2 regions of the Variovorax sp. W1I1 genome follow, and region 1 is predicted to be linked to the other one. Evidence: riboswitches for the same ligand, from Rfam matches in the RefSeq annotation. Region 1 holds a riboswitch; the other holds the start of a gene.
The links. Region 1 has a riboswitch for thiamine pyrophosphate ahead of thiC (phosphomethylpyrimidine synthase ThiC). Riboswitches for the same ligand answer to the same signal wherever they lie in the genome.
Positions count from the first base shown of each region.

Region 2: it holds a riboswitch for thiamine pyrophosphate, as region 1 does, so the genes downstream of both, QFZ83_RS10180 (cytosine permease) here and thiC (phosphomethylpyrimidine synthase ThiC) in region 1, are expected to answer to the same signal.

Region 1 is NZ_JAUSWZ010000001.1:69,022-76,003, forward strand. It holds gene QFZ83_RS00315 (helix-turn-helix transcriptional regulator) at 1-468, opposite strand, end outside; gene QFZ83_RS00320 (hybrid sensor histidine kinase/response regulator) at 583-2,403, shown strand; gene QFZ83_RS00325 (YchJ family protein) at 2,468-2,902, shown strand; TPP riboswitch at 2,939-3,044, shown strand; gene thiC (phosphomethylpyrimidine synthase ThiC) at 3,131-5,017, shown strand; gene QFZ83_RS00335 (HAD family phosphatase) at 5,110-5,802, shown strand; gene QFZ83_RS00340 (thioredoxin family protein) at 5,877-6,203, shown strand; gene QFZ83_RS00345 (AraC family transcriptional regulator) at 6,216-6,982, opposite strand, start outside.
Region 2 is NZ_JAUSWZ010000001.1:2,131,770-2,138,751, forward strand. It holds gene QFZ83_RS10170 (FAD-dependent oxidoreductase) at 1-247, opposite strand, end outside; gene thiD (bifunctional hydroxymethylpyrimidine kinase/phosphomethylpyrimidine kinase) at 292-1,170, shown strand; gene QFZ83_RS10180 (cytosine permease) at 1,103-2,458, opposite strand; TPP riboswitch at 2,535-2,642, opposite strand; gene QFZ83_RS10185 (mannose-1-phosphate guanylyltransferase/mannose-6-phosphate isomerase) at 2,760-4,268, opposite strand; gene QFZ83_RS10190 (sensor histidine kinase) at 4,361-5,044, opposite strand; gene QFZ83_RS10195 (response regulator transcription factor) at 5,096-5,863, opposite strand; gene QFZ83_RS10200 (hypothetical protein) at 5,917-6,096, opposite strand; gene galE (UDP-glucose 4-epimerase GalE) at 6,093-6,982, opposite strand, start outside.

The DNA.
Region 1 (6,982 bases):
GAGCAGCGCCTTCTCGTGCTCGCCGAAATCGCCGCGCCCCTTGCGCCGCCAGATGCGCAGGTCACCCAACGCGCGGCTGCCTTCGAAGGCATGCAGGTTCATGCCCCAGTGCAGTCCGTCGCGCGAGAGAAAGTCGGTGAAGAATTCCGTCTGCATCAGTTCGCGCTGCGGCATCACGTCGGTCACGCGCGTGGCGCGGCGGTGCGACTGCAGCACGAAGGTGATCGGGTCGTGGTGCTGATGCCATTCGCCGTAGCGATCGAGGTTGGCGGGGTCCATGTTGAGCGCCACGCGGCCGTCGAAACGGCCGCTCTCGGCGTTCCACACGAACGAGGCGAACTGGTCCGCATGCAGCAGATCGAGCAGCGCCCAGCCCAGGCGCTCGCGGACGTCGCTTTCGCCGCGCTCTTGCGCCAGCAGCGTGAAAACGCCGCGCAGTGCCTGCTGTTCGGAACCTGTCAGGTACATCGCCGCCTCGCTCTGGTTGTCCGCATGTAAGGCTAACGTTTAGCAAGCGCCGCGCCAAGGGTGGATGCCCCGGTGCCGTCATGCGGAGCGCGCAGAATCGCGGGCTGCACGCCCATGTCTTCGAGTCCGACTCCTTTGCCTTCGCCCGAAACGCCGCCCTCCGCATCCCCCTGGCAGCGGCTGCGCGGCTACTGGGTCGAGGCGCCCAACCCCAACCCGCTGGTCGACCAGAGCCTCGCGCGCGCCTACATCGTCGACACGCGCGACACGCCGCTCTCGGCGGCTGTGACGGCGGCGGTGTTCTGGGTGCTGTTTCTCGTGCTGACCGGCGACCGCGGCGCGCTGGTGTGGGCCGTGCTGGTGCACGCGATGCAATGGAACATGCACCGCCACTTGCACCGTGTGGACCCGGACGCCATCGACGCCGCGTCGGCCGCCCGCACGCGCCGGCAGCTGGAGCTGCGCATGCTGTTCCCGGGGCTGGTGTGGGCGCTGGCGCCGTGGCTCTTCTTTCCGCACGGCGACCTTGCATACATCCTCCTGATGTATTTCTTCGTCAGCGGCACCACCGGCGTGATCATCGCCGCGCTCGCGCAATGGTGGCTGGCCGCGGTGTGCTTCGGCGTGCCGGTGTTCCTGAGCCTGGCGCTGCGGCTGGTGCTGGAGCCGGGCAGCGTGCCGGTGATCATGGGTTGCCTGGCGGTGTCGCAGTTGCTTGCGTCGTTGCACTACGCGCGCAAGCAGAACCGGCTGATCGTGCGCTCCATCGAGAACGGCTTCGAGAACGCGCGTCTGGCCGATGCCTTGTCGCGCCAGCTCGATCATGTGGCGCGGATGGCCGCGCAGCGCGCGCGCATCTTCGCGGCCGCCAACCACGACCTGCGCCAGCCGATGCATGCGCTGGCGATCTTTGTGGATGCGCTCGACACGCGCCGCGCGCCCAGTGCGGACAACCTGCGCTTCATGCGCGACAGCGTCGATGCGCTGCGCGGCTCCATCGACGCGCTGCTGGACATCGCGCAGCTCGATGGCGGCGCGGCGCCGGTGCGGCTGGAGCCCCTGCGTCTGGATGCATTGTTCCGGTCGCTCGACGGACGTTTTGCGGCGCTGGCCGAAGCCAAGGGCCTGGCGCTGCGCATCCGCCCGACGGAGGCGGTGGTGCGGGCCGATGCGCGCATGCTCGCGCGCGTGCTGGGCAACCTGGTCGACAACGCCATCAAGTACACGCCCGTGGGCACGGTGTTCGTGCTCGCGCGGCGGGTGCAGCGCCCGGCGAACGGCGTGCCCGCCTGGCGCATCGAGGTGCGCGACTCGGGCGTGGGCATCGAAGCGCAGCACCGGGAGCAGGTGTTCGAGGAGTTCTTCCAGGTCGACAACCCCGGCCGCGACCGCAGCCGCGGCCTTGGGCTGGGCCTGTCGCTGGTGGCGGGCATGGCGCAGGTGATGGGCTCGCGCATCGAAGTTCGCTCCGCGCCCGGCCGCGGCAGCACCTTCTCTCTGGTGCTGGAGGAAGCGGTCGCCCCGCCCGCCGTGCCGGAGACGGAGGCATTGGCGGAGCCGGCGGCCGGCCGAACGACCGCCGCGATCCGCATCCTGGTGCTGGACGACGAGCAGCCCGTGCGCGAGGCGATGCGTTCGCTGCTCGGCGGCTGGGGCCACGAGGTGGCGCTGGCCGCCAACCCTCGCGAGGCGCTGCAGCACGGCGGCGTGTTCGACCTGATGCTGAGCGACCTGCGGCTGGGCAGCGGCCTCTCGGGGCTGGCGGCCGCGCAGGCGCTGCAGGCGGTCGGCAAGGCGCGAAACGTGGTCATCCTGACGGGTGAAACGGCCCATGCCAATCGGGTGGAGGTCGAGCGCGCGGGCTATGCGCTCATCTACAAGCCGGCCGATGCGCGGGCCTTGCAGGACGCGATCGCCGCGAGCCGCTCCGGCTAGCTTCCCCGGCTCCGGGGTTGCCCCATCGGAGGGATGGCCGCGAGGTGTTCCAATAGCGGTCTTCATGAGCGCCATCGATCCCACCACCGGACCTTGCCCCTGCGGCCGCACCGACCGCCGCGACAAGCCCATCGGCTACGCCCTGTGCTGTGGCCGCTATCTCGACGATTTCGAGAACACGCCCGCCCCCGACGCCGAATCGCTGATGCGCTCGCGCTATTCGGCCTTCGTGCTGGAACGCGCCGAGTACCTGCTGGCCACCTGGCATGTGTCGAAGCGGCCGGCATCGATCGAGTTCGAGCCGGGCGTCAAGTGGCTCGGCCTCGACATCCGCTCGCGCTCGGTGCTCGATGCGGACCACGCAGAGGTCGAATTCGTCGCGCGCCAGCGCAGCGCTGCCACCGGTACCGCCACCCGCCTGCACGAGCGCAGCCGCTTCGTTCGGGAAAGCGAACGCTGGTACTACCTCGAAGGCGATCTGCAACACCCCGTGGCCTGACACGGGTTGACGCGCCGGGCCGGGGCTCGCACAATCGGCCCCGCTCCGGGGTGCACACATGTGGTGTGCTGAGATGGCAAAGCTGCCGACCCGCGAACTTGATCCGGGTCATACCGGCGTAAGAAGAGCTGCACTCCCTGACCGAGGTCCCGTCACCCACCTTCCGTGACGGCCCCAAGTCCACCGAGCGATTGCGGAGCACCCTTTCCCTCAACAAGGAGTGCCCCGATGAATGCCCCCGACAAGTTCACCTCTTTGCTCTCGCTCACGCGCGAGCCCTTTCCCGCATCCCACAAGTGCCTGATCCCGGGCAGCCGGCCCGACCTGAACGTGCCGGTGCGCGACGTGTTGCTGACCAACGGCGAGACCGTCTCGCTCTACGACACCTCGGGCCCGTACACCGATGCCAAGGTCGACATCGACGTGCGCCGCGGCCTGCCGAGCGTGCGCGACGCGTGGATCGCCGAGCGCAACGACACCGAAAGTTATGAGGGCCGCTCGCACCAGGCGCTCGACGAAGGCCTGAAGCACGCACACGACCACGATGCCCAGCGCCTGGCCGAGCTGCGCGCCGGTGCCTCGGCGCTGCAGCGCACGCCGCGCCGCGCGAAATCGGGCGCCAATGTCACGCAGATGCACTACGCACGCCGCGGCATCGTCACGCCCGAGATGGAGTACGTGGCCCTGCGCGAGAACGGCAAGCGCGAATGGATGGCCGAATACCTCGCCAACGAAGAGCGCGCCAAACGCGTGGCGGGCAACCCGATGGGCGCCAGCATTCCCCGCATCATCACGCCCGAATTCGTGCGCGACGAGGTGGCCCGCGGCCGCGCGATCATCCCCGCCAACATCAACCATCCTGAAGTCGAGCCGATGGCCATCGGCCGCAACTTCAAGGTGAAGATCAACGCCAACATCGGCAACTCGGCCGTCACGTCGAGCATCGAGGAAGAGGTCGAAAAACTCGTGTGGGCGATCCGCTGGGGCGCCGACAACGTGATGGACCTGTCGACCGGCAAGAACATCCACACCACGCGCGACTGGATCGTGCGCAACTCGCCGGTGCCCATCGGCACGGTGCCGATTTATCAGGCGTTGGAGAAGGTGGGCGGCGTGGCCGAGGACCTCACCTGGGAGATCTTCCGCGACACGCTGATCGAGCAGGCCGAGCAGGGCATCGACTACTTCACCATCCACGCGGGCGTGCGGCTGCCGTTCATTCACCTCACGGCCGACCGCATGACGGGCATCGTCTCGCGCGGCGGCTCGATCATGGCCAAGTGGTGCATCGCGCACCACAAGGAGAGCTTTCTGTACGAGCGCTTCGAGGACATCTGCGACATCATGAAGGCGTACGACGTGAGCTTTTCGCTGGGCGATGGCCTGCGTCCGGGCTCGGGCGCCGATGCCAACGATGAGGCGCAGTTCGCCGAACTGCGCACGCTGGGCGAGCTCACGCAGATCGCTTGGAAGCACGACGTGCAGACCATGATCGAAGGGCCGGGGCATGTGCCGATGCACATGATCCAGGCGAACATGGACGAGCAGTTGAAACACTGCCATGAGGCGCCGTTCTACACGCTCGGGCCGCTGACGATCGACATCGCGCCGGGCTATGACCACATCTCCAGCGCCATCGGTGCCGCGATGATCGGGTGGGCCGGCACGGCGATGCTGTGCTACGTGACGCCGAAGGAGCACTTGGGGCTGCCGGATCGCGATGACGTGAAGCAGGGGATCATTGCTTACAAGATCGCTGCGCATGCTGCTGATGTTGCGAAGGGGCATCCGGGTGCGCGGTCGCGCGACGATGCGTTGAGCAAGGCGCGCTTCGAGTTCCGCTGGCAGGACCAGTTCAACCTCGGCCTGGATCCCGACACGGCGCGCGAATTCCATGACGAGACGCTGCCGAAGGACTCGAGCAAGGTGGCGCACTTCTGCTCCATGTGCGGGCCGAAGTTCTGCTCGATGAAGATCACGCAGGAAGTGCGGGAGTATGCGGCGAAGAAGGGCGTAGCCGAAGCCGAGGCGATGGCTGAAGGCATGGAGGAGAAGTCGAAGGAGTTCATGGCTGGGGGTGGGGAGATCTACATTCCTATTCGGGCTGTGTCTTAAGGTTTTTTCCCGAGGCCGGGGCGAGACCCGGCCTCGGAAAAGAAAAAAACCTAATTGCTACCATCGTCCCAAGCCACCAGACGAAACCCCCAATGACCCCATTCCCCTTCGCCGCAGTCCTCTTCGACTGCGACGGCGTCCTAGTCGACTCCGAACCCATCACCAACCGCGTGCTCGCCGAAATGCTCGGCGAGCTCGGTTGGCACCTCACCACCGAAGAGTCGATGAACACCTTCACCGGCAAGGCCGTGAAGGACGAGGCCCCGCTGATCGAAGCCAGGACCGGCGTGAAGATCACCGACGAGTGGCTCAAGCTCTTCAGGGCCCGCCGCAACGAGGCCCTCGAACGCGACCTCACCGCGATCCCCAACGCCCCCGCGGCCATCCGCCAGATCCACGCAATGCTGAAGGGCCGCATCGCCTGCGCCTCGGGCGCGGACCGCCACAAGGTCGAGCTGCAGCTGGCCAAGGTCGGCCTGCTCGACTGCTTCGAAGGGCGCATCTTCAGCGGGCACGAAATGCCGCGCTCCAAGCCGCATCCGGACGTGTACCTCGCCGCCGCCGAAGCGCTGGGCGTCGATCCGAAGCGCTGCGCCGTCGTCGAGGACACGGTCACAGGCGCGATGGCCGGCGTGGCCGCGGGCGCGGCGGTGTTCGGCTACAGCACGGGCGAATCGGGCCACAGTGGCCCGGGTCCGCTGCTGAGCGTGGGCGCGGTGCGGGTGTTCAGCGACATGGCCGAATTGCCGGCGCTGCTATCGGGCTTTGGCCTGCAGGCGGCCTGACTTTCTGGTGGAATGGTCGGCACCGTTTCCTCTCCCGTTTTCCCTCCATTCGCAAGAACGAAGGAACCCAGCCCATGACCTCCGAATACAAGACAGAACAGCCTGAGCGCGCCGAGATCGACGCACGCACCGGCCCCGCCGTGGTCGAGTTCGGCACCAACTGGTGCGGCATCTGCAAGGCCGCGCAACCGAACATCGCCGAAGCTTTCGCCAAGTACCCCGACATCCCGCGCATCAAGGTCGAAGACGGCAGCGGCCGCCCGCTCGGTCGCTCGTTCAACGTGAGGCTCTGGCCGACGCTGGTGTTCATGCGCGATGGCAAGGAAGTCGCGAAGCTCGTTCGGCCTGAGGACAGTCAGTCGATCGCGGACGCGCTGGCGAAGATCGCGCAGCCGGGCTGACCGGCCTTCCAGTTAAAGCCCTTGCGCCCGAAAGTCCCGCGGCGCATGCCCCGTCCACTGCAGGAACGCGCGAGAAAAACTCTTCTCGTTGCGAAAGCCCACCGCCAGCGCCACCTGCTTGATCGGGCGATTGGTGCGGCGCAACTGCTCCACGGCCAGCTCGTGGCGCACCTCATTCTTCAGCGTCTGCAGCGAAGTGCCTTCCTCGTGCAGCTGCCGGTGCAGCGTCCGTCCCGACACGTTCAGCAGCCCCGCCAGCGCCTCGGCAGTGCTGGCCTCCGCCGCGCGCGAGCGCAGCAGTTCGCGCACGCGCTGGCCCAGCAGGCGGTCGCGGCGGTACTGCAGGATGGTGAGCGGCAGCGCGCGCTTGAGCATGGTGCGCAGCGCGCGCTCGTCGCGCTGCAGCGGCAGAGCGAGGTAGCGCTCGTCAAAGCTGATGGTGGCCTGCGGTGCGTCGAAGCGCACTTCGGGCGTGAACATCGGCGCGTAGGCGTCGCGGTGCGCGGGCGCTGCGAACGGAAAGGTGGCGTTGCGCAGCGAGATGCGCGAATCGATAGCCCAGCACATGTAGCCGTGCATGAAGCGCAGGCTGGTCACCAGGCAGAACTCGCGGAAGGCCTCGTCCAGCGGGCGGTTCTCGGTGATGCGCAGCGTGGCCACGCCGCCGGCCACTTCGAGCGCGAGGCCGATGTCCTCGGTCAGCAAGCGGTGGTGGCGGCACCAGCGCTTGATGGCCACGCCCAGGTCGGGCGAGGTCAGCGAGGCGCGGCACAGCATGC
Region 2 (6,982 bases), 2.1 Mb from region 1:
CGAGCAGCTCGGGCCAACGCGACAGTGCGTAGTGGCCCATGCGCACGACAGACACCGGCGCCACGGCCGATTCGGCCAGCGGCGCGAGCATCGCCGCCGCCACGCGCGCGGCTGCACCTTCGGCTTCGGGGCTGCCGGCTTCGTACAGCGCGACCTTGCAACCCGCCTGCGCGAGCGTCACCGCCATCAGGCGCCCCATGAGGCCCGCGCCGATGATCGCGACCGATCGAAACGGGACGCCGCTCATGCCGATGCCCCCGCGCTCTTCGTGGCTCGCCGATAATTTTCCGCATGACCCAAGGACCATCTCCCGCGCCGCAGGCGCCCCTGCGCTACGCACGCGTGCTCTCCATCGCAGGCTCCGACAGCGGCGGCGGCGCCGGCATCCAGGCCGACCTCAAGACCTTTGCGGCCCTCGGCTGCTACGGCATGACGGCCATCACCGCGCTCACCGCGCAGAACACGCGCGGCGTCTCGGGCATCCATGGCGTGCCGCCCGAATTTCTGAAGGCCCAGATCCAGGCCGTGGTCGAGGACATCGGCGTCGATGCAGTCAAGCTCGGCATGCTGCATGCGCCCGAAGTGGTCGAGGTTGTCGCTTGGGCCATCGACCACTACAAGTTGCCGAACGTAGTGCTCGACCCGGTGATGGTCGCCACCAGCGGCGATCGCCTGATCGCCTCGGAAACCGTGCAGGTGCTGGTGCGCGAACTGTTCCCGCGCGCCGTGGTGGTCACGCCCAATCTCGATGAAGCGGCGCTGCTGATCGGCCATGCCATCGACGGCATCGAGGCGCTCGACGGCGCGGCCGATGAACTGCTGGCGCTCGGCGCGAAGGCCGTGCTGCTCAAGGGCGGCCATCTGCCCGGCAATGAAGTGGTCGACGTGCTGTTGCAGTCGGACGGCACGCGCAAGCGCCTGGCCTCGCAGCGCATCGCGAGCCGCAACCTGCATGGCACCGGCTGCACGCTGTCGTCCGCCATCGCGGCGCACCTGGCGTTGGGGCTGAAGCTGCCCGAAGCCGTCGAACGTGCGCGCGCCTACATCCTCGGCGCGATGGCGGCCGGCGCGGATGTGATGGTCGGTGCAGGCCACGGTCCGCTCAACCACGGCTTTGCGCCAGTGCCGATGCACCGGCTGCCGCTGCCGGCGAAAGCTTTGGCCGGCTGATCCAGGCCAGCACGAAGGTCGCGGCCAACGTCGGCAGCGCGGAGCCGAACTGCGGTGCCCATTTGGCGAGCGCGTGATAGGCCGTGATACCCGCGATCCAGATCAGCGCCGCGGCCCAGTCGATCTGGCGCGTGCCGGTGGAGGCCACACCTCGCCCGCTGCCGAGCCGCCCGAGGATCACGCCGTAGAGCGGCACGAACACCGAACTGAGCAGCAGCAGGAAAGGTTCGAGCGTGTGCATCGGCAGCACCAGCGCGAGCGCGATGCACAGCGCGGCCAGCAGCAGGCCCCAGCGCTTCACGCTCCAGCGCGGCAAGAGGCTGTGCGTGGAAACAGAGCCCGAATAGACATCGCCGTACGCGTTGTCGAGCTCGTCGATGAGGATGAGCCCCAGCGCCACCAGCCCGCCCTGCGCGAGCAGCAGCGCGGTGACCAGGCCCGTGCCCGGCTCGGCCACGCTCACCACCATCACGCCGAGCGCATAGCACCAGATGTTGGCGAGCGCATAGCCGATCCAGGTGCCGCTGAAGGCGCTGCCGAGGCCCCCCGTACTGCGCTTGCCGTGGCGCGCGTAGTCGGCCACCAGCGGCAGCCACGACACCGGCATCGCGATCACCAGATCGAGCGCGCCGAACATGCCCATGCTGCCGTCGCCCGGGCGCGCCCAGAAGGCGTCGAGGCCCTTGGCCTGCAGCCGCGTCGCGAACTGCCAGGTCAGCCAGAGCAGCGAGATCACCACCAGCGGCAGACCGAAGCGGCTCACGAAACGACGCACCAGCTTGACCATCGAGCCTGCGAGCAGCGCCAGCAGCACCGCGCCCCAGAGCAGCGTGGTGAAGACGCCGCCCCAGAAGCTGCCGAGCGACGCGCCGAACGCAACCTGGCCGATGGCCTGCGTGCCTTCCCGCATGATCACCAGCTCGAAGGTGGTCCAGCCCACCAGCTGCACGATGTTGAGCAGCACCGGCAGCCGCGCGAAGGCGCTGCCGTAGGTCGCGTGCATGAGGCCGGCGCTCGCGAGGCCGGTTTCGCAGCCCAGGCGCGCGGTCCAGGCCAGGAGGCCCGCGCCGATGACGGAGCCGAGCGCAATCGCCAGTGCTGCATCGCGCGTGCCCACGGCTGGCACGAGGTAGGCGCCGATCTGCATCACCAGCAGTCCGACGCCCAAGCTGAACCAGAGCGAGGCGTGGTCGCTCCAGCCGAACACGCGGCGGGACGCGGGCAGCGGCGTCAGCGCCTCGTTGCCGGCAGAGGAAATTCCGTTGTTGTCGTTGTCGTCGTGTGCCATCCGTTTGCTCCAGTGCAAAAGGTTTGGCAGGTGGGCGAGGCTCCAGCAGCGCTGCCGCCACGCGAGACAACGTGACAGGCCGCCGGACCAGCTTCCCTGCGCGAGGATTACCTCAGTCAGGTTCAAAGGGACTCTCTCAGTCAGCCCCGGAACGGATTCCGGTTCGACACCCCTAGCGTGTGTTTCGCGCCTGAGCGCGAAGCGGGCGTGATTGTACGAGCCTGGCGCCGAGGCTTCCAGCCCCGGCGAGGAAGATGCGCGGAGGGCGCGCCGCCGCAGTTGCAGCGGCCGGACGGCCCGCTCAGGCGGAGGCGGTCGCGGCGACGCCGGCTTCAACAGCCGGTGGTGGTGACGCCATGGATTGCGCTGCCGGCCGTTCCGCGCCGCCCCGCACCTCGATCGCCGCGCAGCGCCCGTACGTGTCGTCGAAGCGCACGATGTCGTCCTCGCCGAGGTACCCGCCGGTCTGCACCTCGATCACCTCCAGCATCGTCTTGCCCGGGTTCTCCAGCCGGTGGATCGTGCCCGAGGGCAGGTAGATCGATTCGTTCTCCCGCACCAGCTGCACCTCGCCGCCGCGCGTGGCGCGGGCCGTGCCCTTGACCACGATCCAGTGCTCGGCGCGGTGGTGGTGCATCTGCAGCGACAGCTTGCCGCCGGGTTTCACGGTCAGGCGCTTCACCTGGAAGCGCTCGCCCATGTCCACGCTGTCGTATGCGCCCCAGGGCCGCACCACGCGGCGATGTTCGGTGGCCACGGCCTTGCCCTCGAGCGACAGCATGCGCACCACGTCGGCCACCTGCTCGGCGCAGCCGGCGCCCGCCACCAGCACCGCGTCGGGCGTGTCCACGATGATCAGGTCCTCGGTGCCGAGCGCCACCACCGGCCGGTGCGGCGCATGCACGAAGGTGTTGCGCGAGCGCAGGGCGCTCGCCATGCCGCTCAGGCGGTTGCCCGCGTCGTCGGCCGGATGCAGCAGGGCCACCGCGTTCCAGCTGCCCACGTCGCTCCAGGTGCCCTCGAAGCGCACGACCGCGACGCCGGCATGTTTTTCGAGCACCGCATAGTCGATGCTTTCGCCGCGGCAGCCCTCGAAGGCCTCGCGGTCCAAGCGCAGGAAGCTGCCGTCGACCGAGACCGCTGCGGCCGCGCGTTCGCAGGCCGCGAGGATGTCCGGCGCGTGCGTGCGCAGCGCCGCGACCAGCGTGCGGGCCTGCACCAGGAAGATGCCGGCGTTCCAGCAGTAGCCGCCATGCAGGATCAGCGATTCGGCCACCGACGCCGTCGGCTTCTCCACGAAGCGCGCCACGACGCGGCTCTCGCCATGCCCGGTCGGTCCGGCCGCCTCGATGTAGCCATAGGCCGTGCTCGGAAAACTGGGCGCCACGCCGAAAGTGACGATGCGGCCCGCCAGCGCCGCATCGACGCCTTCGCGCACCGTGGCCGCGAACAGCGCCGCGTCGGGGATGTGGTGGTCGGCGGGCGCGAACAGCAGCAGGTCGTCGGGCTCGGCCAGCAGCGCGGCCGCGGCCATGGCGGCGGCGGTGTTGCGCGGCATCGGCTCCAGGATCTGCCGGCCCTCGGTCCTGGCGTTCTCCATCGCTTCGCGCACCAGGAAGCGATGGTCTTCCGAGGCCACGCAGGTGATGGTCCGGTTCAGTGCGGAGAGCCGCTCGAGCGTGAGCTGCAGCAGGCTCTTGTTGCCGATCAGCGGCGCGAACTGCTTGGGCAGCGCCTTGCGCGACAGCGGCCACAGCCGCGTACCGCTGCCGCCGCACAGAAGCACCGGATGAATGGTGGGATCGTTCATGTTGACCAGCCTTTTTCGGAGTTGGTGAAGAAGAAAAAGCGGTTCGAAGCGAAGAGCTCGAAGAAGACCTGTGGGCGCCGCGCTGCCGCGCGCTACCGGTGCGACGCCAGGGCGGCTTCGGCGTCGGCCGGCTCGCGTTCGAGCGGCAGGGTCACGCTCACCCGCAGGCCGCGCGGCGACAGGTTCGCGATGCTGATATCGGCGCCAATGGCTTCGGCGCGCGCGCGCATGTTGCGAAGCCCCCCTGCCTTGGGGCGCGCCGCGCCGGGTTCGTGCCGGCCGGGGCCGGGCAGCCCGCGGCCGTCGTCCCGCACCTCCAGCGCGAGCATGCCGTCTCTGTCGTCCCTGGCGAGCCGCACGTGCACGTGGCGGGCGCCGGAGTGGCGCAGCGCATTGGCGAGCGCCTCCTGCACGATCTTGCAGAGTTCGTGGTTCGTGCGGCAGTCGTCGTCTCCTGCCGCGGAAGGGACGTCGGACACCTGCCACTGGAACGCGATGCCGCTGCGCCTGAAGGCCGGCTCGAAGCGGTAGCGCAGATTGCCCAGCATCTCGCCGAGCGACATGCATTCGGCGCTGAGGCCGTCCACGGTCATCTGCAACTCGAGCAGGCACTCCTGCAGGCCGTGCGCGATCTGCCTGTTCGCATGGCCGTGAGGAGGAAGGCTGGCCAGCAGCATCATCAGGCGCGAGGCAACGCCGTCGTGCAGGTCGTTGGCGATCCGCTGTCGCTCGGCCAGCGTGGCCGAGAGGATCGGGTCATATGCTTCGGATGGCATGAGGAAACTCCCGTTTCGAATCGGAGGGGGCGGCGCGCCAGGTCCCGCCGCTCAGATGAGGCCGGTGTGAACGGCGAAGTTCACGGCCTGCGCGCGCGAATGCACATGCAGCTTCTTGTAGATGCTCTTGATGTGCACGTTGACCGTCTGCCAGGTGATGCCGAGCCGCTCGCCGATTTCGGCCGACACGTAGCCGCAGGCCACGAAACGCAGGATCTCGCTTTCGCGCGGCGTGAGCGTCGCGTCACGCCCGGGCTGGCGCGGCGGCGGCGCGTTGCCGGCGGGGTCATCCTGATGAGCGTGACGATGGTTGTTGTTGAGCCGGTGCAGCAGCCGCCGCGCGAGCCGGGGCGTGATGGCGGCGCCGCCGTTCACCACGTGCAGCACCGCCTCGGCAAAGCTCTGGAGCCACGCGTTCTTGAGCAGGTAGCCCGTGGCGCCGAGCTCGAAGGCGCGCAGCACGTGCGAATCGTCCTCGAGCGCCGAGATCACGATGATCTCGCCGTTGCTCTGGTGGTTGCGCGCTTCGCTGATCAGCTCGAACCCCATGCCGTCGCTCAACCTCAGGTCGACCATCAGCACGTCGAACTCGTGCCGGGCCAGCAGCTTGCGCCCCTCGCGGATGCTGTCGGCCTGGCCTTCGAGCTGGATGCGCATGTCCGACAGCAATTCCTGGGCGATCACGCGGCGCACGAACTCGTCATCGTCGATCAGCAGCACCCGCACCGGTGCGGTTTCCTGGCCGGTGAGGAAATCCGGCCATGGCATCGGCGTCGGCACGCAGACGCCCGCGGCGTACCCCGAGCGGCGATCGGCCATCGCCATAGGGGGTTTCTCACTGGAAATTGGAAGCGAACTGTTATCAAACATTGTCAATGCCCCAGGTTGGTGAGTTGGCAAACGATTGTTTTAGCAACAAAAAGATAACAAGGCACCTCTTTTTGGCTGGAAAGGGCGCTTTGGTTCACTCGCCCTTTGGCGTACACCGGCTGGCATGGAACCAAGTCGGTGCACGCGGTTCTGGCTTTTCCGGAGGCGGTGCGGGCGGTCATGCGGCAGCCAGTCTTTTTGCGGTGAGCTCGGGGGACGGCTCGTCGAAGCCGCGCGGGTTCGCGAGCTGCCAGCGCCAGCAGTCCGCGCACATCTGGTCCAGGTTGCGGCGCGCGCGCCAGCCGAGCCGGTCGCGGGCATGCTGCACGTCCGCCCAGTAGGCGGCGGCATCGCCGGGACGGCGCGGCCCGATGTGCACCGGGATCTCCCGGCCCGCGGCCCGCTCGAACGCGGCGATCACCTCCAGCACCGACGCACCGCGGCCCGTGCCCAGGTTGACCGTGAGGAGCCCCCGGTGCGTGGCCGCATACCGCAGCGCCGCCAGGTGGCCCTCGGCCACGTCCATCACGTGCACGTAGTCGCGCACGCCGGTGCCGTCAGGTGTCTCGTAGTCGTTGCCGTGCACCACCACATGCCCGCGCCCGCCCACCGCGACCTGCGCGACGTACGGCAGCAGGTTGTCGGGCGGACCGTGCGGGTGCTCGCCCAGGAGGCCGCTCTCGTGCGCGCCGATGGGGTTGAAGAAGCGCAGGCATGCGATGCCCCAGCGCTGGTCGGCCCGGGTGAGGTCCGCGGCCATGCGCTCGACCATCTCCTTGGTGCGCCCATAAGGATTGACGGCCGCATAGGTCGCGCTCTCCCGGATGGGCGAGTGCTGGTTGTCGCCGTAGACGGTGGCCGAGGACGAGAAGATCAGCGTGCGCACCCCCGCACGTTCCATGGCGCGGATCAGCGCGAGGCTGCCCGCCACGTTGACGTAGTAGTAGCCGATCGAATCGCTCACCGACTGGCCGACCGCCTTCAGCCCCGCGAGATGCATCACCGCGTCGAACCCATGCTCGGCGAATGCGCGGTCCAGCGCCACCGCATCGCGCACATCGCCGCGCA